Regions from separate parts of the Paenibacillus sp. FSL R10-2748 genome, predicted to be linked through region 2. Evidence: riboswitches for the same ligand, from Rfam matches in the RefSeq annotation. Region 2 holds a riboswitch; each other region holds the start of a gene.

Region 1 (3,281 bases), on a different contig from region 2:
TCTCAGCCTGACAGCCTCCCTCCGCGCCAGAAATGAAGGAGTTGTTGGCGATCACGTAGCCAATGGCTCCAGCGGCGAACAGGCCGTTCACCATATGCTCATCATCCCAGCCGAACCGCTCCTGCGCACTGATGAACACACCAGGGATAACCCCACATGAGCCTGCGGTAGGCGTGGCCACAATGCGACCCATGGATGCATTAACCTCCGACACGGAGAGGGCATAAGCCATGGCAAGCGCGGAGGCATCACCGGAGCAGGTTTCCCCTGACCGCAGATACTCGGCTAGGCGCTTGCCGTCACCGCCCGTCAATCCACTGCGGGATACGGTGTCTTGTGTCTGACCGCGATGAACGGCTTCCTTCATGACTTCATAATAATCAGACATTTGGCGAAAGATTTCTTCCTCCGTTGTATTCGTCTCTTGTACCTGCTCTTGAATCATCAAACGGCCAATTGTGGTGGATTCTTCAGCGCATAAAGCGCTGATTTCATGCAGATGGCTAAACCGCATCGGATTCAGCTCCTTTTTTCAAATTAATCATCTTAATTTCATACATATGAGGTAAAGAACGCAGTTCCGCAATCAGTTCAGCTGGAGCAGAACTGTCCGTTTCAATGGCGGTGAGTGCTTCACCATCCCGGCCTTTGCGATCTACGTGCATATAGGCAATGTTAATGTGGGCCGCGCCCAGCGCTGAAGTTATCGCGCCCAATGTACCGGGCTTATCCGAGTGGAGAAGCACCAGCGTAGGCAGCTCCCCGGTCAGATTGACCCGGAATTCGTTAAGCTGCTGGACATGGATGCTGCCGCCGCCGATGGAGGAGCCCAACAGTGTGCGCTGATCCTCGCCCTTCCACAGCTCGAAACGGACAGTGTTCGGATGAGGCGCGGGGAGTCCGCTGACGGCGAATTCCACGGCCATCCCGGCTTGCTCTGCCCATTGCTCGGCATCCGGAATCCGGTGATCGTCCGTATCGTAATTAAGCAGCCCTGCGATGAGCGCCAGGTCTGTACCGTGTCCTTTATACGTGTCGGCAAAGGAGCCGTACAGCGTCATGCGGGCACGGTCAGGCTGCGTCCCGAGCCAGTGCCGGGCAACGCGTGCGAGCCGCACCGCGCCTGCGGTGTGTGAACTGGAAGGTCCGGTCATGGCCGGACCGATAATAGAAAATACATCTTTGAAACGCATGGTGTGGCCCCCTGTATGTTCTAATACCATACTATATGGTATTTCCGCGTCTTTGCGCGGTTATGACGGTTCTTAATGCTGACGCACAATGTGAGCACAAAAAAGGACAGGATAAGGAAGTTTCCCTTATCTCTGTCCTCGTTACCTGAGAGTTTCGTGCGGTGTTCTTACCGCCTTACCCCTTGGGTGGCTTGCGCTCTCTCCAGAGTTGCGTCAGATGACGATACATGGACCTGAGAGATTATCCGTCAGCCGGGTGCTGACGTCTTGCTCCTTCGGTGCCGCCAGAGTGTAGGCTCCCTGGACAGACTCTCCCGTCATCTTCATTCGCGTATACCGTTCTACATGTCTTCCTTAGCGTAATGTATGCCGTGCTCAGTGTCAATCACAGGTTTAATTTTTACATAAACAGGTGCGTTTCCAATAAAAAAGATTAAAATTTACATAATTATGGATGAAACCAGGAAGGAATTAGAAGATTGGCGGCTAATCTGATAAAGGACAAGTATATTTATGGAAATCATAGGAGGGATATTGACGTATGGTAAAAGGCTTGCGATTCACAGGTTCACGCTTAAAAGGGATGTTGCATCTAGCAGCTATCGTATCACTGCTGATTGGGATCTTCGTTCCATTCGGTCAGGTCAAGGCGGAGGGAGCATTGACAGTAGCCGAAGCACTTCAGCGCCAAAGCAGTGGAGGTACGGTGACGGTGGAAGGTTACATCGTCGGACATGCTACCGGATCGAAAACGGCTAACTTTTCTTCCCCGTTCGCGAATGATTTTAACGTACTGATTGCCGATCAGGCAAATGAACGTAATACGTCTAATCTGTTGGATGTACAGCTGACTTCAGCGTACAGAGGGCAATATGGGCTATCAGGCCATCCTGAGCTGATCGGCAGCAAAATTCGTGTGACGGGTACACTCGGCGCCTACAATAATTTTGGTGGAGTGAAAAGTCCAAGCGCTGTTGAACTGGTGAGCGGAAGCGAGCCGGGGGAACCAGGCGAACCTGGCAACCCGGGTCAACCCGGTACTACACTGCCGGATGGAAAAGGCAAAAAGGTGCTGTTCGATAATACGCACGCACAGACCGCTGGTGCAGCAGATTGGGTCATTGAAGGCGCCTTCTCCGACTTTGCCAATGGACTGCGTAATGTAGGCTTTACGGTAGACCAATTGAATCGTCCTATTCCTTTTACTTATGGAGAGCAGGCCATAACATATGACAAGCTGCGCCAATATGATGTGTTCATTATTGGTGAAGCGAATGTTGCCTTTAAGGCATCCGAGCAGGCTGCCCTGCTGCAATACGTGAATAGCGGGGGGAGCGTCTTCTTCATCTCCGATCATTATAATGCGGACCGTAACAAAAACCGTTGGGATTCCTCCGAGGTTATGAATGGTTACCGTCGTGGAGCCTATACTAATCCGGCCAAGGGCATGACTGCAGAAGAAGCTGCATCACCGGCGATGCAAGGATTAACAAGCTCCGATTGGCTGGCGGCCAACTTTGGCGTTCGTTTCCGTTACAATGCGCTGGGTGATGTGAATGCTACCGACATTGTAGCCGCAGATCAATCTTTCGGCATTACCAAGGGTGTGCGCTCGATTGCAATGCATGCAGGATCTACGCTGGCTATTATTGATCCTACCAAGGCTAAAGGCATTGCTTATATCCCTTCAGGCACGAAAAAATGGGGTAATGCGGTAGACCAGGGAGTTTATAACGGCGGGGGCCGTGCGGAAGGACCTTATGCCGCTATCTCCAAGGTAGGTCAAGGCAAGGCAGCGTTCATCGGTGATTCTTCCCCTGTAGAAGATGCTACACCGAAATATGTGCGTGAGGAAAACGGACAGTCGAAGAAGACATATGATGGTTTTAAAGAAGTGGATGATTCCACCTTCCTGGTGCAAACGGTTCAATGGCTTGCATGGAAGCAGGACTACACGAAATTGTCTGATGTGGCAGGTTTGACTCTGGATCAGCCAACGAAGCTTCTACCATTTGAGGAGCCTGCGGCTTCCACAGAACCGCAGCCTGAGCCTTGGTCTGCTCCAGCAGCAGGCTACAAATGGTACGA
Region 2 (3,281 bases):
CCAGCAGCCAAATCGCATCCAGTTTAATGAACGCGCCCCCGGCAACCAGTAGGATGAACAGATAGCGGTATGGCTTAATCCACTTGACCCCAAGCAAATATTCAACACAGCGTTCCCCGTAATAGTTCCAGCCGAGCATGGTGGTGAACGCAAACATAATCAGAATGATTGTGAGCAGTTCTGCCCCCAGCGGGAATGCGCTGGAAAATGCTTGCTGAGTCATCAGGCCCGCATCGGTAGGCCCGCTCCACACACCACTAACCAGTAGCGTCAACCCGGTCATCACACAAATAACCATCGTATCAATAAACACGCCTGTCATGGAAATTAGCCCTTGCTCCGCAGGCCATTTGGTTTTGGCAGCTGCGGCTGCAATCGGTGCGCTTCCCAATCCGGCCTCATTGGCAAAAATACCTCTGGCTACCCCACTTCGCATCGCCAGCATAATCGTAGCTCCGGCAAATCCGCCCGTTGCAGATGTAGTTGAAAATGCCGAATGGAGCACCAGCGCAATTGCGGCAGGTAGTTGGTCAGCAAACCGAATTAGTACGATGAGACAGATCAGTACGTACAAGCCTGTTTTAAAAGGAACGACCTTCGTCGATACCTTGGCAATGCTTTTGAGTCCTCCAATAGTAACAAGTCCTGTAAGGATAGCAATAATCAGTGCCGTTACAATGGGCGGAACGCCAAAACTATTTTCAGTCGAAGATACAATCGCTTTGACCTGCGGAAACGTTCCAATCCCGAACAACGCTACCAGCATGCCCGAAAAAGCAAACAGCATCGCCAGCGGTTTAAAACGGCGTCCCAGACCTTTCTCAATATAATACATCGGGCCGCCGGAAAATTGCCCATTCCGATCCTTCACCCGGTATTTTACCGCAAGTACACCTTCCGCATATTTCGTCGCCATCCCAAAAAAGGCTGCAACGACCATCCAGAACAAGGCACCCGGCCCGCCCAGCTTAATGGCTGTCGCTACGCCGACAATACTTCCTGTGCCAACTGTAGCCGCCAACGCTGTACTCAAAGCCGCAAAACTACTTACATCCCCGCTGCCTTCATTCGGGGCCTTACCGATCAGCTTGATCGCCAGGGGCAGGCGGAATACCTGCAGCATCTTCAAACGTATGGTCAGCCACAACCCCGTTCCCATGACAAGAATGATGAGAGGCGCCCCCCATATCCAACTGCTAATCGCTTCTAACACATGTACCAAATTCATTTCAACCCGCTCCTCCAGCATATTAGAAAACAAAAAAGAGTCAAATCCGCTGATTCGACTCCTGGAGAGGTTAAAGGCACGAAAAAATACAACCATCTTGCGCAGGTTTCTGCCTCTAATAGCTTATAAAAAAGCCTAGGGCATCCCCTGTCACAGGTTATTCGCGTCTCTGTCCTTTTGCCTGAGAGTTTAAGCAGATGTTCTCTGCGGTGCACCTTCGGCGCCCAATTAAGGGTCTCTCCAGAGTTCTGTCCGTTTACGGTCCCCGCTTGTTGCTGTAATCAGCCTAAGCACCTGAGAGTTTTGCCCCTTCGGTCGGAACTTTCGTTCCATCTCCCGCAAACATCAACCAGACATATGAAATTTTTATTTATTATACAGAAAACTTTCAGCTTATTACAAGTGAAAAGTTTGTGAAGCCCTCTGAAATAAATATTATTATTATGTCTATCAAAAAAGCGGGTACAGCAGATTGCATCCTTAGGATGTCCTCTGCTATACCCGCCCGAGAAAATTTGGAATTACAATTCTTCACCATTGGTTGCTATCACATTTTTATACCAGTTAAATGAGTCCTTTTTGGAGCGTTTGAGCGTTCCGTTACCGTCATCATCCAGATCAACGTAAATAAATCCGTAGCGCTTGGACATTTCGGAAGTAGACATGCTCACAAGGTCGATAGGACCCCAGCTGGTGTAACCAAGCAGATCAACACCGTCGGCAATTGCTTCCTTCATTTGAACAATATGCTGACGCAAGTAATCAATACGATATGTGTCATGCACAGAACCGTCTTCCTCTACCTTATCATAAGCACCTAGGCCATTTTCCACGATGAACAGTGGCTTTTGGTAGCGGTCATATAACGTGTTCAGCGTAACACGCAGACCGATCGGATCAATTTGCCATCCCCAGTCAGAGGACTGTAAATATGGATTTTTCACGCCGCCAATCAGGTTTCCTGCTGCTTTCTCGCCTTCTGGACCTGCAGATACGGTCAAGGTCATGTAGTAGCTGAATGAGATATAATCGACCGTGTTATTTTTTAAAATTTCGGCATCGCCTGGTTCTGTGTGTATAACAACATTATTTTCTTCAAAATAACGATTCATGTAGTTGGAATATTCCCCACGGGCATGCACATCCGTAAAGAACAGGTTCATCTGATTTTCATGCTGGGCTTTCAGTATATCCTCTGGGTTACACGTATGTGGGTAGCTTTCCAAACGAGCCAGCATACAGCCGATTTGAGAGCCCGGGATGATCTCATGTCCTCGTTTTGTCGCCAGTGCACTAGCTACAAATTGATGATGCAGTGCTTGGTATATCGCTTGCTGCTTGTTTTCTACGCGGTCAATGACCACCCCGCCACCAGTAAACGGACTCATGGTCATTACATTGATTTCATTAAAGGTCAGCCAGTATTTTACTTTATCCTTATAACGCGTGAACACAGTTTCGGCATAATTTACGTAGTGCTGTATAACTTCACGACCCAGCCAACCATTATACTTCTGAGTCAAACCCAGCGGTGTCTCATAATGTGACAATGTTACCAGCGGTTCAATACCATATTTGCGCAGCTCATCAAATACATTGTCGTAGAATTGCAGTCCCGCTTCATTCGGCTCGGCATCATAGCCATTTGGGAAAATCCGCGACCAGTTGATGGACATACGAAATACCTTAAAGCCCATTTCCGCGAACAATGCAATATCTTCTTTGTAGTGGTGGAAGAAGTCCACACCTTCACGTTTTGGAAAACGGGCATTGACTTTGCCTGCCAAAATGTCTTCGAGTCGCTCGGACGAAATCTCCATAGCATGATCGTTCTTGCGCTCTGCTTTGGGTACATAGGCAACCATGTCCGCACTGGACAATCCTTTTCCATCTACGTCAAAAGCACCTTCCAATTGGTTGGCTGCGGTTGCCCCGCCCCACAAGAAGTTTTTCGGAAATCCTTTTAGCGTCTTCGTCATGGTATAAAAACCTCTTTCCGTATTTAAGATTTTTACTTTGGTCAAGTAATCCCATCAAGTGCTGCAAATGTGAA
Region 3 (3,281 bases), on a different contig from region 2:
CAAAACCTTCATTCGGGAACCATCCGGTCGGAATAAAGAGTGCCGTAATCAGCCCCCACGCAATAAAGGCTCCCATATTGGGCATAACCATACCGCTAAGAAAACGGCCAAAACGCTGTACGGCGACACGAGTGCCTCCTTTTGAACTTGGCTTTGCGTCCAATGTACTCATATTCAAATCCTCCTTGTAGGTAAGCATCACTACCTTTTCTTAAAATTCATACTAAATGACAGCGCTATCTTCATCAACGAAATGAAAACGTACTTTCGTCATGAACGTTGATGACAACATTTAAATTTAAATTATCCGGGAAGGTATTATACCTGCATAATTCTTCTTAATATGACCTGTAGCTATAGAAATTAGTCGAAAAACCGTGCTGGATTATGTATGATTCTTATATGGGGACAACCCTCTAAATCAGAATAAAACACGTAATTACGTTTGCAAAAAGACAAAAAAATAGCCGCTACGTCAAATCATAGCGACTATTTTATACAAAAATCGAGCAGACAAATAACCCTCTTACTCCATACTACAATGCTCCATTATTGCTCATCGGAAATCAACTGCTCATACTGATCCGCAGACAGTAGCTTGCCCAAGGCTTCCTCCACATCTTTATCCATCTCTACTTCGATCATCCAACCTTTTTCATAGGGAGATTCATTCACTAGCTCAGGTGTACTTTCCAGCGTTTCATTCACTTTTAGTATGGTTCCCGTCACCGGAGCAAAAAGGTCGGATACTGTCTTCACCGATTCAATCGTACCGATCTCCGCTCCCTGCTCAATCGTTGCTCCCGCCTCAGGTAATTCTACAAAAACAATATCACCCAGTTGATGCTGTGCAAAGTCTGTAATACCAATTCGTACCGTTCCATTCTCTGTCCGCTGAACCCACTCATGTTCGTCTGTATACCAAAGTTGCTGCTTTACTTCACCCATTCTGTTCCCCTCACTTCCATATGAATAAAATCGCTTTTGCTCACTGTACTAGACAGGTTAAGATTATGACAACAAGAACACTCATGTCAATAATACTAACAAAAATACTTCATATCACCTCATATAGCGTACTATATAAAAATATGATAGCTTATAACAAACGCTTACATATCCTTATTTATATATTAAATGTTTTTTCTATTGTTTTTGATGACATTTTTATTGACATTTTGAATGAATTTGCGTATTAATGGGTTATAGCAAATGCTTTGGGAAACACCCCGACAACTGCAAACGCGGATGAACGCGGAGGGAGAGACTGCCAAAAAGATTCGCATAGCTGTTGCCGCTTGTGAGACATAAGTGCACGCGAATCGGATCAAGTTGTTATCTGCAAAGCCAGGTAATATACCGTTGATCCCGAAGGTAGCGCCGAAGGAGTAAACCTGCATTGCAGGTGAATCTCTCAGGCAAAAGGACCTCTGCCGGACGCATCTCTGGAGAGCATTCGCTATTGGAGCGGATCACCCAAGGGGAAACCCGGTACATACCGGGGTAACTTTCTGGTATCAAGGACAGAGCTGAAAAAAAGAGTGTAGACTGCCGTCTATACGTTTTTTTCGGCCTGTCTTTTTTGTTTAGCCGATCACACCGGATAGGAGTGGAATAATGACTAATTTGCGAAAAACACCGCTATATTCGTCCTACGGGACGCAGTCTGGGGTTCGTTGTATTGACTTTGGCGGCTGGGAGCTCCCGGTTCAGTTTAGCGGCATTCAAAAGGAGCATGAGGCCGTCCGGCAACGTGCGGGTTTATTCGATGTATCGCATATGGGCGAATTTTTGGTTGAAGGCAAAGAAGCCGAAGCTTTTCTGCAAAAGGTGACCACGAATGATGTCAGCCAGTTGGAACCAGGTCAGGCACAATATTCACTCCTGTGTTACCCCGATGGAGGGGTAGTAGACGACCTACTTGTTTACTGCAAAGGACCGGAACGCTACATGCTCGTTGTGAACGCATCCAACATCGATAAGGATTGGGATTGGCTAATGCGCCATATGCCTGCATCCGTTCACATGGAGAATGTGTCTGATGCGATAGCATTGCTAGCGTTGCAAGGACCGGAGGCAGCACGTATTGCCGCAGCCGTGGCAGATACGGACATTACGAATCTGGCATCTTTCCGCTTCCATGAGAATGTGCCATTGTTCGGAGCAAAAGCACTGGTCTCACGAACCGGATATACGGGCGAAGACGGTTTTGAATTTTATATACCTGCTGCGGAAGCACCAGCCGTATGGGAGGGTTTGCTTCGTTCCGGTGAGTCGTATGGGCTGATTCCCGCTGGACTTGGTGCTCGGGATACCCTACGCTTTGAGGCACGGTTGCCGCTATATGGTCAGGAGTTATCTGCCACGATTTCACCACTCGAAGCTGGTCTAGGTTTCTTCGTCAAGCTGAATAAAGGAGATTTTATCGGTAGAGAAGCACTGCAACGTCAGAAAGAGCAAGGGATTCCTCGCAAATTGATCGGGCTGGAAATGATTGATCGCGGTATCCCACGCGCCCATTACCCGGTATTCGCAGAAGGACAACACATTGGTGAGGTCACAACGGGGACTCAGTCGCCCACCTTGAAGCGTAATCTGGGCCTCGCCTTGGTGGACAGTCGTTTTAGCGCCCTCTCCACACCGTTGGAGGTTGAGATTCGTGGCAAACGCCTGCGTGCCGAGGTGGTGGCAGCACCCTTTTATAAACGCCCGCGCTGATCTTAAACTCTTTTTATTTCTATAAAGCAAATATGTCAGATATGAACTTCTGGGTTTTTCATCTCACACACTTTTTTATTAGCTAATTTACGATCTAAAATCTTGCTTTTCGAAAGGAGTCAGAACCTATGAAGCAGCATCGTTATCTCCCTATGACTGAACAGGATCAAACCGAAATGCTGCGTGTGGTGGGTGTATCATCTATTGATGATTTATTCAGTGACATTCCAGAGGCCATTCGATATCAAGGGGAACTGCCTCTCTCTTCTCGACTCGATGAGAAAGCCTTAACCCGCCACTTGGCCGAGCTGGCCGGACACAACGCCAATACAGACACACATGCCAGCTTCCTTGGCGCAGGAATTTATGATCATCATATTCCGTCCGTCATCCAGCACATCACTTCACGCTCGGAATTCTATACAGCCTACACCCCCTATCAGCCGGAAGTAAGCCAAGGCGAGCTACAAGCCATTTTCGAGTTTCAGTCGTATATTTGCGAATTGACGGGCATGGCTGTAGCTAATGCCAGCATGTACGACGGAGCGACTGCACTGGCGGAA

What was found. Region 2 has a riboswitch for glycine ahead of NSS66_RS18485 (alanine/glycine:cation symporter family protein). Riboswitches for the same ligand answer to the same signal wherever they lie in the genome.
Region 1: another riboswitch for glycine. It lies ahead of sdaAB (L-serine ammonia-lyase, iron-sulfur-dependent subunit beta); the one in region 2 lies ahead of NSS66_RS18485 (alanine/glycine:cation symporter family protein).
Region 3: another riboswitch for glycine. It lies ahead of gcvT (glycine cleavage system aminomethyltransferase GcvT); the one in region 2 lies ahead of NSS66_RS18485 (alanine/glycine:cation symporter family protein).

The regions. Positions count from the first base shown of each region.
Region 1 covers NZ_JBBOTK010000005.1:15,276-18,556, forward strand. The annotation lists gene sdaAA (L-serine ammonia-lyase, iron-sulfur-dependent, subunit alpha) at 1-514, opposite strand, end outside; gene sdaAB (L-serine ammonia-lyase, iron-sulfur-dependent subunit beta) at 504-1,193, opposite strand; glycine riboswitch at 1,405-1,520, opposite strand; gene NSS66_RS16185 (DUF6359 domain-containing protein) at 1,735-3,281, shown strand, end outside.
Region 2 covers NZ_JBBOTK010000006.1:78,495-81,775, forward strand. The annotation lists gene NSS66_RS18485 (alanine/glycine:cation symporter family protein) at 1-1,228, opposite strand, end outside; glycine riboswitch at 1,388-1,482, opposite strand; glycine riboswitch at 1,501-1,577, opposite strand; gene NSS66_RS18490 (glycoside hydrolase family 1 protein) at 1,750-3,207, opposite strand.
Region 3 covers NZ_JBBOTK010000004.1:85,386-88,666, reverse strand. The annotation lists gene NSS66_RS13490 (PTS mannitol transporter subunit IICB) at 1-172, opposite strand, end outside; gene gcvH (glycine cleavage system protein GcvH) at 550-948, opposite strand; glycine riboswitch at 1,342-1,440, shown strand; gene gcvT (glycine cleavage system aminomethyltransferase GcvT) at 1,618-2,718, shown strand; gene gcvPA (aminomethyl-transferring glycine dehydrogenase subunit GcvPA) at 2,847-3,281, shown strand, end outside.